DNA from 4 places in the Micrococcus sp. HMSC067E09 genome. Region 3 is predicted to be linked to each of the others. Evidence: riboswitches for the same ligand, from Rfam matches in the RefSeq annotation. Region 3 holds a riboswitch; each other region holds the start of a gene.
The links. Region 3 has a riboswitch for S-adenosylmethionine ahead of HMPREF2863_RS00390 (acyl-CoA dehydrogenase family protein). Riboswitches for the same ligand answer to the same signal wherever they lie in the genome.

Region 1: another riboswitch for S-adenosylmethionine. It lies ahead of HMPREF2863_RS02395 (O-acetylhomoserine aminocarboxypropyltransferase/cysteine synthase family protein); the one in region 3 lies ahead of HMPREF2863_RS00390 (acyl-CoA dehydrogenase family protein).
Region 2: another riboswitch for S-adenosylmethionine. It lies ahead of HMPREF2863_RS10705 (flavin reductase family protein); the one in region 3 lies ahead of HMPREF2863_RS00390 (acyl-CoA dehydrogenase family protein).
Region 4: another riboswitch for S-adenosylmethionine. It lies ahead of HMPREF2863_RS06380 (O-acetylhomoserine aminocarboxypropyltransferase/cysteine synthase family protein); the one in region 3 lies ahead of HMPREF2863_RS00390 (acyl-CoA dehydrogenase family protein).

The regions. Positions count from the first base shown of each region.
Region 1 covers NZ_KV809417.1:137,385-140,342, reverse strand. Annotated here, with positions in the region: partial or broken gene HMPREF2863_RS02400 (aminotransferase class I/II-fold pyridoxal phosphate-dependent enzyme) at 1-211, opposite strand, end outside; gene HMPREF2863_RS02395 (O-acetylhomoserine aminocarboxypropyltransferase/cysteine synthase family protein) at 213-1,562, opposite strand; SAM riboswitch class I at 1,570-1,682, opposite strand; gene HMPREF2863_RS02390 (acyl-CoA dehydrogenase family protein) at 1,970-2,958, shown strand, end outside.
Region 2 covers NZ_KV809453.1:79,162-82,119, forward strand. Annotated here, with positions in the region: gene HMPREF2863_RS10695 (hypothetical protein) at 1-446, opposite strand, end outside; gene HMPREF2863_RS10700 (cold-shock protein) at 642-845, opposite strand; gene HMPREF2863_RS11920 (hypothetical protein) at 842-1,024, opposite strand; gene HMPREF2863_RS10705 (flavin reductase family protein) at 1,163-1,705, opposite strand; SAM riboswitch class IV at 1,773-1,893, opposite strand; gene HMPREF2863_RS11630 (hypothetical protein) at 2,169-2,723, shown strand.
Region 3 covers NZ_KV809405.1:43,997-46,954, reverse strand. Annotated here, with positions in the region: gene HMPREF2863_RS00395 (MFS transporter) at 1-738, opposite strand, end outside; gene HMPREF2863_RS00390 (acyl-CoA dehydrogenase family protein) at 735-2,141, opposite strand; SAM riboswitch class I at 2,153-2,257, opposite strand; gene HMPREF2863_RS00385 (AMP-binding protein) at 2,554-2,958, shown strand, end outside.
Region 4 covers NZ_KV809438.1:212,804-215,761, forward strand. Annotated here, with positions in the region: gene HMPREF2863_RS06375 (VOC family protein) at 1-629, opposite strand, end outside; SAM riboswitch class IV at 768-885, shown strand; gene HMPREF2863_RS06380 (O-acetylhomoserine aminocarboxypropyltransferase/cysteine synthase family protein) at 997-2,415, shown strand; gene HMPREF2863_RS06385 (homoserine O-acetyltransferase MetX) at 2,412-2,958, shown strand, end outside.

The sequences.
Region 1 (2,958 bases), on a different contig from region 3:
CGTTCCGGGTCGGGTTGGAGCCGCGGCTGTACTCGTGCCCGGCGCGCAGCACGTTGATGCCATCCTGCACGAAGGTGCTGGTCTGGTAGATCGGCGGCACCACGGCGCCGGTCAGCGGGTCGGGCTCCTGGCCGGCGTGCACGGCGGTGGTGGTGAAGCCGCGGACGGCGGGACGGGAGACGGAGCGGGTGGTGTGGTGGACGGCGGTCATCTCAGCGCACCTCCTGGGTGACGGCGGTGGCCTCGGGGACGGCGGGCGTGGTGGCGGGGACGGCCGGCCCGGCGGCGGACACCGCGGCCAGGGCACGGTCCAGGTCTGCGATCAGGTCGTCGGGACACTCCAGCCCGATGGAGAGCCGGACGGTGGTCTCGGCGATCCCGGCGGCCTCGCGCTGCTGCCGCGTCAGGCGACAGTGCGTCATGGTCGCCGGGTGGGAGACGAGGGACCGGGCGTCGCCGACGTTGACCACCAGTTGGAACAGCTCGAGCGCGTCGAGGAACGGAGCCACCGTCTCGGGGCCGCAGGCCAGGTCGAAGGAGAACACCGAGCCGACGCCGTCCGGGAAGTCGCGGGCGGCCAGCGCAGCGCTGGGATGCCCGGCCACGCCGGGGTGGTGCACCCGCGCGACGGCGGGGTGCCCGGCCAGGTGTTCGGCCACGGCCAGGGCGGTGGCGGTGTGGCGGGCCACACGCAGGTCGAGCGTCTCGAGCCCCTGGATGAACTGCGCCGCGCTCGCGGGGGCGAGGGTGGGGCCGAGGTCGTGCAGGAACTTGCTGCGGGCCAGCGTCAGGTAGGCGCCGCGTCCGTGCCGCTCGACCAGAGTCTGACCGCCGTAGCGGGCCTTGGGCCGGGCCAGCTGCGGCCACCGGTCGGGCGCCGCGCCGTAGTCGAACGTGCCGCCGTCCACGATCGCGCCGCCGAGCACCGCGCCGTGCCCGCCGAGGAACTTGGTGGCCGAGTGCACGACGACGTCGGCGCCGTGCTCCAGCGGCCGGTAGAGGGCCGGCGTCGCGAGGGTGCTGTCCACCACCACGGGCACGCCGGCCGCGTGGGCGAGGTCCCCGAGCGCGGGCAGGTCCGGGAGGGTGGCGAGCGGGTTGGTGATGGCCTCGAGGAAGAACGCGCGGGTGTCGGGCCGGACCGCGGCGGCCCACGCGGGCGGGTCCGCCGGGTCCGCGAAGGTGACCTCGATGCCGAAGTCCGCGAACGTGTCCGTCAGCAGGTCGACGGTGCCCCCGTACAGCCGGCTGGAGGCGACCAGGTGCTTGCCGCCCTGCAGCAGCGCCAGCAGGGACAGCGCGACGGCGGCCTGGCCGGTGGCCGTGGCGATCGCGCCGATGCCGCCCTCCAGCGCGGCGAGGCGGTTCTCGAACACCGCGACGGTCGGGTTGCCCGTACGGCTGTAGGTGAAGCCGGGGGTCTCGAGCCGGAACATCGATGCCGCCGTGGCGTGGTCCGGGAAACGGAACGCCGTGGTCTGGTGGATGGGCGGGACGACCGGCCGGTGGGGCGCGGCGGGCTCGTAGCCGGCGTGGACTTGTTGTGTGGCATGACGGGGCATCTGCTCTCCTCCATCGTTCCTGGCGGTAGCACCGGGCCTGCCGTTCCCGTGAGTCCGGGGTCGGCGGGCTGGTTGCTGCGGCGTCGTCGAGCCAGATCTCTCGGCCGCTCTGGATGGGTGGTGAGCCCATCCCACGCGGCGGGGCCGCCGCGAGTCCAGCGGAGGTCCGGTCAGCGCGTCACAAGGGCGGACCCGCCGCCATCCGGAACCTGCCGGTGCGCTCCGCAGGTGCGGCGAGGCCCGGGTGACCCGCTGTGACGGACCTGCCGCCGGTGCCCGTCATGCCGGCGGTGCCGACTCCGTCGGCCAGCGGCGGGAACCGGCGCGTGACGCCACCCGTCGGCGGGCTGGGACGGGCCCGGCCCGGATGCCTACGGTCGGCCCACCCACCCACGGAAGGACCGCCCATGACCACTCCCGTCCTCGACCGCACCGACACGACCACCCGTCCCGCCGACGCCGGGACCACCGACGCGGGGGTGCCGACCACCGCGCACCCGGCCGACCGGCCCCAGTTCCTCGCCGCCCGCGCACGGTTGGCGCCCGTGTTCGCCTGGCTCGCCGAGACCGCCGCCGAGCGGGACCGCGAACGCGTGACCGATCGCGAGGCCACGGACCGCCTCGCCGCCGCCGGCTTCCCGGGGCTGCGCGTGCCCGAGGACGCGGGCGGGGCCGGGCTGACGTTCCCGGAGGCCGCACGCCTGTACGTGGAGCTCGCCGAGGCCGACTCGAACGTGCTGCAGGCCCTGCGAGTGCACGTGGTGAACGTGGAGACGGTGCTCGGCTCGCCGGCCGGTGCCCGCCGCGAGCGGTGGCTGCACCGCTTCGTCACGGGTGAGACGGTCGCAAACGGGACCACGGAGATCGGCAACCGCACCGGCCACTACGAGACCCGCCTGACGACGCGTCCGGACGGCTCGGCGGTGGTCAACGGTCGCAAGGCCTATTCCACCGGGACGCTGTACGCGGACTGGACGATCGTCGTCGTCGAGGACGAGGACGGCGCCGAGCGCGCGGCGACCGTGCGCTCGGACGCCCCCGGAGTGACCCTGCACGACGACTGGGACGGATTCGGCCAGCGGCTGTCCGCCTCGGGAACCACGGAGTTCACCGACGTGGTGGTGGATCCGGACGAGCTCACGCCGGTGGGCCAGTCCCTGGACGACGGCTCGTCCATCTTCGCCTCGCAGGCGATCTTCCAGTTCGTCCACCTGGCGGGCCTGACGGGCATCGCCCGCGCCGTGGTGCGCGACGCGGCGGCCTATGTGGCCGGGCGCACGCGCGGCTTCTCCCACGGTGCAGCCCCGCGGCCCGGTGACGATCCGCAGGTGCTGCAGGTGGTGGGCGAGCTGGAGGCCGCCGCGTTCGGGGCGCAGGCGGCGCTCGACGCCGTCGT
Region 2 (2,958 bases), on a different contig from region 3:
TCGCGTGACGGGGAGGGGTCTTCGGTGGGGTCCTCGGACGGCGTCGGGTCCTCGGAGGGGGTGGGGTCCTCAGTGGGCTCGGTCGGGGTGCCCGACGGCGAGGCATACGGCTCCTGTGACGGCGTGGGTTCCTCGGACGGGTCGTCGGACGGGCTCGGCGACGGATCCTCGGTGGGGTCCTCAGCGGGCTCGGCCGGGTCACCCGACGGGCTCTGCGACGGATCCTCGGACGGCGTCGGCTCCTCGGTGGGGTCCTCCGTGGGGGAAGCGGTCGGCTCCTCGGTCGGCTCCGGGGTGGTGGTCTCCGCACTCGACGACGGCGCGGTGCTCGGCTCGGCGGTCTCCACAGCGTGGGCCGGGCCGGCGAGCACGGCGGCAGAGAGCAGCACGCCGGTCACGCCGAGGGCGCGCGCGTGTGCGGAGCCGGTGGTGCTGCGTGCGGTCATCAGTGGGTCCCCTCCGGGCTCATGGCCGGTGCCGGGTGCAGTCAGGTCTGGATGCACGAGGGCCGGTCGGCCGCATGTCGAACGCCTGCAAGGACGATTCTAGCGGCTCACCGGCCCTTGTGACACTCCTGTGTCCATGCCCTGGGCGTGGTCTCATGCCCAGGTCAGCGCCCCGCCGGGCGGGGCGTCACGGCCTCAGAGGCGGGTGACGTTGGCGGCCTGCAGGCCCTTGTCGCCCTGGACGGTCTCGAACTCCACGCGGTCGTTCTCCTGGAGCTCCTTGAAGCCCTGCGCCTGGATGGCGGAGTAGTGCACGAAGACGTCGGCGGAGCCGTCCTCCGGAGCGATGAAGCCGAAGCCCTTCTCGGTGTTGAACCACTTGACGGTGCCCACGGTCATGGGGGTGTCCTTTCGCTGTGCCCGCCTGCGGTGCGCAGGCTGTCGGCGTCGGTGCCGTGCAGCGGGCTCGCGGCACGGGTGAAGCGGTGACACTGCACCGCGAAGACCAACGCCCCCTGGCCGTCAGGCCCGGGTACTGCAAGAAGACGGGTAAACAGGGAGAACTGCTTCTTGCCCATCGTCTCACGTTTCCCGACGACGGCGGTACACCGGCCGCTGTCCTCCCGGCCCTGTCGCAGGGAGGGGGACGGGCGGATGACGCGGGGCGGCCGTCGTCGTGCCTCCCGCCGCCGGCGGGCGGAGGCGATCCGGGCGGATCAGGCGAGCGGGCGCAACCCGGTGAAGGCGTTGTGGTGCAGGGCTGCCGGGGCGTGGACGTCCGTGTGGTCGGCGAAGCCCAGGACCTCCATCAGGACCACTGTGTGGTCGCCGGCGTCCACCTCGGCGTGCAGGCGGGTCTCCAACCACAGCGAGGAGCCCTCGAGCAACGGGGTGCCCCGGCCGGTGCGGTGCAGCTCCAGCCCGGCGAGGCGGTCTCCGGTGCGGGAGGCCAGCTGACGGCACAAGTGGTGCTGCTCCTCGGCGAGCAGGGAGACGCCGAGGGTGTCCGCGTTCCGCAGACGCGTCCACGTGCGGGAGGACTTCTGCGCGGAGAAGGACACCAGCGCAGGCTCCCAGGAGATCCCCACGGCGAAGGAGGAGGACACCATCACCTCGTCCACACCGTCCGACCGGCCGGTGACGGCCACCGCGCCGGTGGGGAACGCGCCGAGTCCTCGGCGCAGGTTCAGGGGTGTGATGTCCTCGTCCCACCGCGGATGCGCGGCGGTGGCGGGGGAGAGCAGTGCGGTGGTGGTCATGCGTCGGATCCCTTCGGAACGGACGCGGCCCTGCGGTGCAGGCGGGCGGACCGACGTGTCCGCAGAGACGCTGTACTTGCCCAACCGGGGTGCCGGAGGGCCGAATCCTCACCTGGAGCACCCCACTGCAGCGTTGAGAGGGTTGCCGTCCCGCCGGCCAGGGCCGTGAATGGCGGGAACTCGTGATTCTGGGCTCCACGGTAGGAGCGGGCACGCCGGGGCGTCAAAGGTGTCGACCCTGTGAACGACACGCGAGGTCACACCGATGCCGTCGCCGTGCCGAGCAGCGGCGAAACGACGGTTTTCCTGCGCCGTAGTCTCGGCGGAGCACTGCCAGAATGTGATGCTTGACACATCTAGGGCGGCTGGGTCAGGATGACGCTACTCGAGAGAGGGGGGGGAGCTCGAGACCGCAACCCGCGGCCCCACGGCCGGTTCACCTGAAAGGGGTCGGATCATGTGGATGGACATCAAGAAGAAGCTGTCGGCGGTATCGGCAGGGGTCGTTGTGGCAGCTGCGCTGACGGCAGCCCCGGGAGCGGGGGCGGTGACCTCATCCCCGGAGGGGGGTGTCATCTCGCCGAACGCCGACTGTGCAGAGGAGAGTTGGACGACTGTCAATGTGACCTCGAATACCTTCAAGAAGTCCCATTCGGCTTATTCCTCTGTGTCTGGGGCGCCCGGCGTGACCCTCTCCATCGCGACTGGACGAACGTTTGCCGTCAGCGGGGACATTACGGGCGAGGTGTCAGGTGATGTTCGTGCAATCCTCGCGGGTGTTTCGGCCAAGGTAGGCACCCGAGTGGGTGTCACCTATTCCTCCACCAATACGATCAGTGGAGCGTGGAAGGTGCCGGCTAGCTATAAGAACGGTGGCAAGCTCGTGATTGGTGCCAAGCGGGCTAAGGGAACTTGGAAGCGCCAGATGCTGACCAGGAACTGCAAGGTAGTGACCGTGCGTAGCGGGTCGTTCACCACTCCATGGCAGCAGTTCCACTTTCAGCACTACCGTCTCTGACCCAGGGGAAGTGCTCCGGCGTCGAACTCGAAAGGTTCGGCGCCAGAGCACTCCCGTTTCGTTCACTCATGACAAGAAGGTCAATCATGTCCTCCTTCCCCCTCCTGCGATCTACTCGTTGCGCCTCGGTTATCGTCGCGGCGATTCTCTTCGGTACAGCCATGACAGGATGCTCCTCCGCCTCGGACAACAAGACGTCCAGTTCGGGGGAATCCAGTGTTGCAGCGTCATCGAG
Region 3 (2,958 bases):
GGTCACCGGGACCGGCCGGGTGTGGTGACGCAGCAGCTCCACCACCGGGGCGCTGCTGACGCCGTCGCTCTCGCGAAGCCGGCGGAACTCCTCGGCGTCCTCCACGCCCAGACGGATGAACAAGCCGACCACCACGAGAACAGCCGAGGCGAGGAAGGGGATGCGCCAGCCGACGGCGGCGAACTGCTCTTCCGTGGTCAGTGAGGTGGTCGCGGCGAAGGCTCCGGTGGCCAGGAGCATCCCGGCCGAGGAGCCGACCTGCGTGAAGGACCCGAAGAACCCTCGCCGTCCGGCCGGGGCGTGCTCCACGGCCGTCAGGGCGGCGCCGCCCCACTCCATGCCCGCGGACAACCCTTGCAGACAGCGCAGCACCACAAGCCCTGCCACGGCCCACCAGCCCACCTGGTCGAAGGTCGGCAGCAGGCCGATGCCCACCGAGGCCAGGCCCATGAGCACGAGGGAGATCACGAGGAGGGACTTGCGTCCCACTCGGTCCCCGAAGTGGCCGGCGAGGATACCGCCGAGCGGCCGGACGACCACGCCCACCGCGAGGGTGGCGAACGAGGCGATGGAGCCGGCCAGCGGCGAGGAGCCGGGGAAGAACTGGACGTTGAAGACCAGGGCGGCGGCGAGGCCGTAGAGGTAGAAGTCGTACCACTCGATGGTGGTGCCGATGAAGGAGCCGGACACGGCCCGCAGGCGGGTGCGGCGGGCCTGCTGGACGGTTGCGGTGCTCATCGTGCCCCTCCCTTCGGCGCAGTGCCCACCGCCGGGCCGGCCTCGGCCCCGGACGCCGACGGGGCGCCGCCCTGCTCGGAGTGCTTCGGCGCGCCGGCGGCGTCGCCGATGGCGTTCAGCCCCTCGGGCAGGGTGCCGTTGACGAACCAGTCGCCCACAGAGCGGGCGCGGAACGGGATGGGGTTGTGGGTGGCCACGGTCTGGGCGTTGCGCCAGAACCGGTCGAGGGCCTTGCCGGAGCGGGTGTTGGAGGCGCCGCCGGCGTGGAACAGCTCGGAGGCGGCACGGATCGCGGCCTCGGGGACGGTCACCTGGGCCTGTTCCACGGCCAGCTCGGCCGCGTAGACCTCCAGGGCCAGGTCCTCGCCCTCGGCGGCGGCGTCGACCGCGGCGATGGCCGCGTCCAGGGCGTCGGCGGCGTGCAGCACGGCGGCGGTCACGGAGAAGGCGGTGGCGGCGATCCGTCCGACGGCCTCCTGGATCAGCGGGTCCTCGCGGTAGAGCGCGCCGGAGCCGGTGTTGAAGGTGCGGGTGCGGGCGCGCACCAGTTCGGCGGCGGTGTCCCGGGCGCCGGTGGCGATGCCGGCCAGGACCGCCAGCAGGAACTGCTGGAAGTAGGCGGCCTCGATCACGGCCTCGGCCGTGCCGGCCTGACGGTCGAAGAGGTCGGCGCCGTCCACGGGGACGGACGTGAACACGGCGGTGCCGGTGGCGGTGAGGCGCTGCCCGAAGCCGTCCCAGTCGTCGTAGAGCTCGACGCCCTCGTGATCGACGGGCACCACGGCGAAGCAGCGGCCCGGCGTCGTCCTGCCGTCCTCGTCCGTGATGGCCGCGGAGACCCGGGTGTGGGTGGAGAACAGGGACGCGGTGGCGTAGCCCTTGCGCCCGGTGAGGACCGCGCCGCCGCCCGGACGGGGCTCGAGCCGGGTGTTGAGGGTGCCCAGTGCGTTGCCCGAGGTCTCCGTGGACGCGTTGCCCACGGTGGCTCCCTCGAGGATCAACCGGTACCAGCGCTCCTGCTGGGCGGACGATTTGTGGCGCAGGGACTCCAGGAACCCGTAGTGGGAGCGGTACTGGTGGGCCACGTTCGAGTCGGCGGCCGCCAGCTCCACCAGCAGGGCGGTCAGCGTCCGCACGCTCACCTCCGGTCCCCCGTGGGACCGGGGAACGCGCAGGGTGGCGAAGCCGGCGGCGTTGAGCTCGCGGATCTGCTCGTACGGCAGGGTGCGGTTCACGTCCCGCTCGGCGGCGCCGGCGGCGATGCGCTCGAAGATCGGGGCGAACCGCTGCCGCAGTCGAGCGAGGTCGTCGGTGTCCGGGACGTCCGGGGTGACGGCCAGCGGCGGACGGGTGGGGACCGCGTTCACGGTCGGGTCGTGGGGTGCGGTGAGGGGCGCGGACATGCGCGGGCTCCTTTCCATCGGTCCCGGCGGTAGCACCGTCCCGACCCTGCCGGACAGGGATGAGGGGGTTGCTGCGGCGTCGTCGATCCGGATCTCTCGGCCGCTCTGGATGGGTCGGCCACAGCACAGCACGGCCCCGCCCGGCCACGGAAGGCAGCCGCCCCACGTCCGTCATGGACACCCTCGCCGGACGGGCGTCGCCCGTCGGCGCCGCCCAGATGACCTGGCGCAACGCGTCCGCGCCCACCAGCCGGACCGGCACCGCGTCTGTGGCACACCGCGGGCCTACCGTGGACGCGCACACCATCCGGAGCGGCACCAGAGACCTGGCTCTTCGACGCCGCAGCAACCCGGGTCCGCCTCCCCGCGGGCTGCGGGTGCTCCCGCCAGGACCGATGGAAGGAGACACCCCATGCCCGTGTCCGCAGCCGGCACCGCCGCGGCCGTCGCCGAGACGGCCCTCCCCGCGCCGGATCCCGTCCGCGGCCCGAACGACGGCGTCCCCGCCGCCGCCCTGGCCACGCTGCCCGGTCCGCTGCCGCAGTCCCTGGTGGACGCAGCGGACCCGGACGTCCACCCGGGACGGCCCGCGGGACGGGCCCATGGAGGTCGGGGCGACGGCGCCGTCGTCGCCGAATCCGACCGACTCGCCCTCTGGGAGGCGGTGGGCCGCCGGCTGACCTGGGACACGGACTTCACCCAGGTGACGGACACGGTCCCCACGGACGCGGCCGCCGGGGCCGCCCCGCAGATCCGCTGGTACGCGGACGGGCGGCTCAACGTGGCGTACAACTGCGTGGACCGGCACGTGGAGGCC
Region 4 (2,958 bases), on a different contig from region 3:
GTCTCGAACCGTACGGTCAGCAGGCCGGGGGTGCCCGAGGGCGCGGCGTACTCGATGGTGAGGTCCTCGACCTTCTGGGACGGATCGTCCAGGCCCAGCCAGGAGCGGACGCGCTCGCGGGAGCCGGCCAGGGTGAGCGAGGAGATCGAGGCCTGCGCCGGGGCCGCCAGGGAGGGGTGGAGGTCCTCGGTGCCCTCGTCCCAGCAGACGAGGTACGGGACCTGCGGGTCCGCGATCAGGCCCTTGATGCCGATCTGCTTCCAGGTCAGCTCGCGGCCGTCCGGGAACTTGCGGTTGCCGGGCACGGCGGAGCGGCCGAGGCGCTCTTCGAAGGCGGAGAGGTCGTCTGTGGCCACGACCCAGCCCATCCAGCCGCCGCCCTGCTCGGAGCGGGAGCGCACGGCCTGGCCGAACGGGGCGTTCGCCGCTGCCGGGTGGTCCAGGACCTCCACGACCTCCAGGTACTGGCCGTGGGCCATGGGGAACAGGGCGTTGCGGGTGCCGAACCGAGGGTGCACGCCGCCCTTCACGCGCTCCACGCCGAGGGCGTCGGAAACCCGTTCCACGGTGGCGTCGAGGCCCTCGGGGCCGGCGGCGTAGGACACATGGTCCAGGCGGATGGTGCTCACGAAGATCGTCCTCTCGTCGGCCCAGGGGATGTCAGCCGGGCTGTCGTGAGGCTCAGGCTAGCCCTGTGTGACGAAGGACATGAAATCGTGACGAGCCGGTGTGCGGTCGGTGTGTCCCCGATGCCACACTGGCGTCACGGTCACGAGAGCCAGCACCAGTGCCCCGGCATTCTGGCCGGCAACCCTCCCCACCGCGGCGGGGTGCCCCGGGTGACGACCAGGCCGGCCCCAGACCGGGGCCCGGCAAGCGCGGTCGTGTCATGCGCCCGCTCCCGCACGGGCGTGCCAGAGCCCCGGACCTGCTCAAGGTCCACGGCAGTCCGAGGTGCGGGGGCATGGCCGACCCTGACAGCCCCAGGAGTCCGCCATGACCACCCAGAACAGCGCCCCTGAGACGAGCGCCTCCGCGAACGCCGAGACCCCCGCCGCCGAGGCCTGGGGCTTCGAGACCCGTCAGATCCACGCCGGCGCCGAGCAGCCCCACGCCCACGGCGCCACCGCTCTGCCGATCGTGCAGACCACGTCCTTCGACTTCCCCAGCTCCCAGGTGGCCGCGGACCGCTTCGCGCTGGCGGACCTGGACCCGCTGTACACGCGGATCGGCAACCCCACCCAGCAGGCGGTGGAGGAGAAGATCGCCGCGCTCGAGGGCGGCGTGGGTGCGCTGCTGCTGTCCTCCGGGCAGTCAGCCACCACGTTCGCGATCCTCAACGTCGCCGGCGCCGGGGACCACGTGGTGGTCTCCACCTCGCTCTACGGCGGCACACAGAACCTCTTCAAGCACACCCTGGCCAAGGTCGGGGTCCGGACCACCTTCGTGCAGGACCCGGACGACCTGGAGCAGTGGCGGGCCGCCGTCCGCCCGGAGACCAAGGCGTTCTTCGGCGAGTCCCTCGGCAACCCGCGCGGGGACGTGCTGGACGTCGCCGGTGTCTCCGCCGTCGCCCACGAGGCCGGTGTCCCGCTGATCGTGGACAACACCCTGGCCTCGCCGTACCTGTTCCGGCCGATCGAGCACGGTGCGGACGTGGTCACCCACTCGGCCACCAAGTACCTCGGCGGCCACGCCGCAGCCATGGCCGGCGTGATCGTGGACGCCGGCACCTTCGACTACGGCAGGTACCCCGAGCGCTTCGGCGGCTTCACCGAGCCGGACGAGTCCTACCACGGCCTCGTCTACGCTCGGGACCTCGGCGCCGACGGCGCCTTCGGCGTGAACCTCTCCTACATCCTCAAGGCCCGCGTGCAGCTGCTCCGTGACTACGGATCGGCGATCTCCCCGTTCAACGCCTTCCTGGTGAACCTCGGCCTGGAGACCCTGTCCCTGCGCATGGAGCGCCACGTGGCCAACTCCCGCCGGGTCGTCGAGTACCTGGAAGGCCACGGGCAGGTGGAGGCCGTGGTCCATCCCGAGCACGCCTCGAGCCGGTGGAACGCCCGTGCGAAGGAGCTGTTCCCGCGCGGCGCGGGTGCGATCGTCTCCTTCGAGATCGCCGGCGGCCGCGAGGCCGGCGCGGCCTTCGTGGACGCTTTGACCCTGCACCACCATGTGGCGAACGTGGGCGACGTCCGCTCGCTGGTGATCCACCCGGCCTCCACCACCCATTCCCAGCTCACCGAGGACGAACAGCGCGCCACCGGCGTCACCCCGGGCCTGGTCCGCCTCTCCGTGGGCCTGGAGTCGATCGAGGACATCCTCGCGGACCTTGAGACCGGCTTCGCCGCCGCCTCCGGCGCCGTGAGGCACGACGACGGCCCGGCCGCCTCCGCAGGGGAGGCCCGGTGACCGCGGTGGACGTCAGGGGCACCCGCACCGATCTGCCCGCCGGCGGGTTCCACCGGCTCTGCGTCGGGCCGCTGGACACGGAGACCGGCGGCCACCTGCCGGCAGTGGAGCTCGCCTATGAGACGTGGGGCACGCTGAACGCCGAGGGCACCAACGCCGTGCTGGTCCTCCACGCCCTCACGGGAGACGCCCACGTGGCCGCCCACCGCCAGGACCCGAGCACCGGCTGGTGGGATGAGCTCGTCGGTCCCGGCCGCGCCGTGGACACGGACCGCTGGTTCGTGGTGGCGCCGAACATGGTGGGCGGCTGCTCCGGTTCCACCGGCCCGGCGAGCCCGGCCCCGGACGGACGTCCGTGGGGCTCGCGGTTCCCGTTCATCACCCTGCGCGATGCGGTGGAGGCGGAGGCACGGCTGGCCGACCACCTCGGCATCGCCCGCTGGCATGCCGCGATCGGCGGGTCGATGGGCGGCGCCCGGGCCCTGGAGTGGGCCGTGAGCAGGCCGGACCGTGTGGCGGGCGTGGGGGTGCTGGCGTCGACCG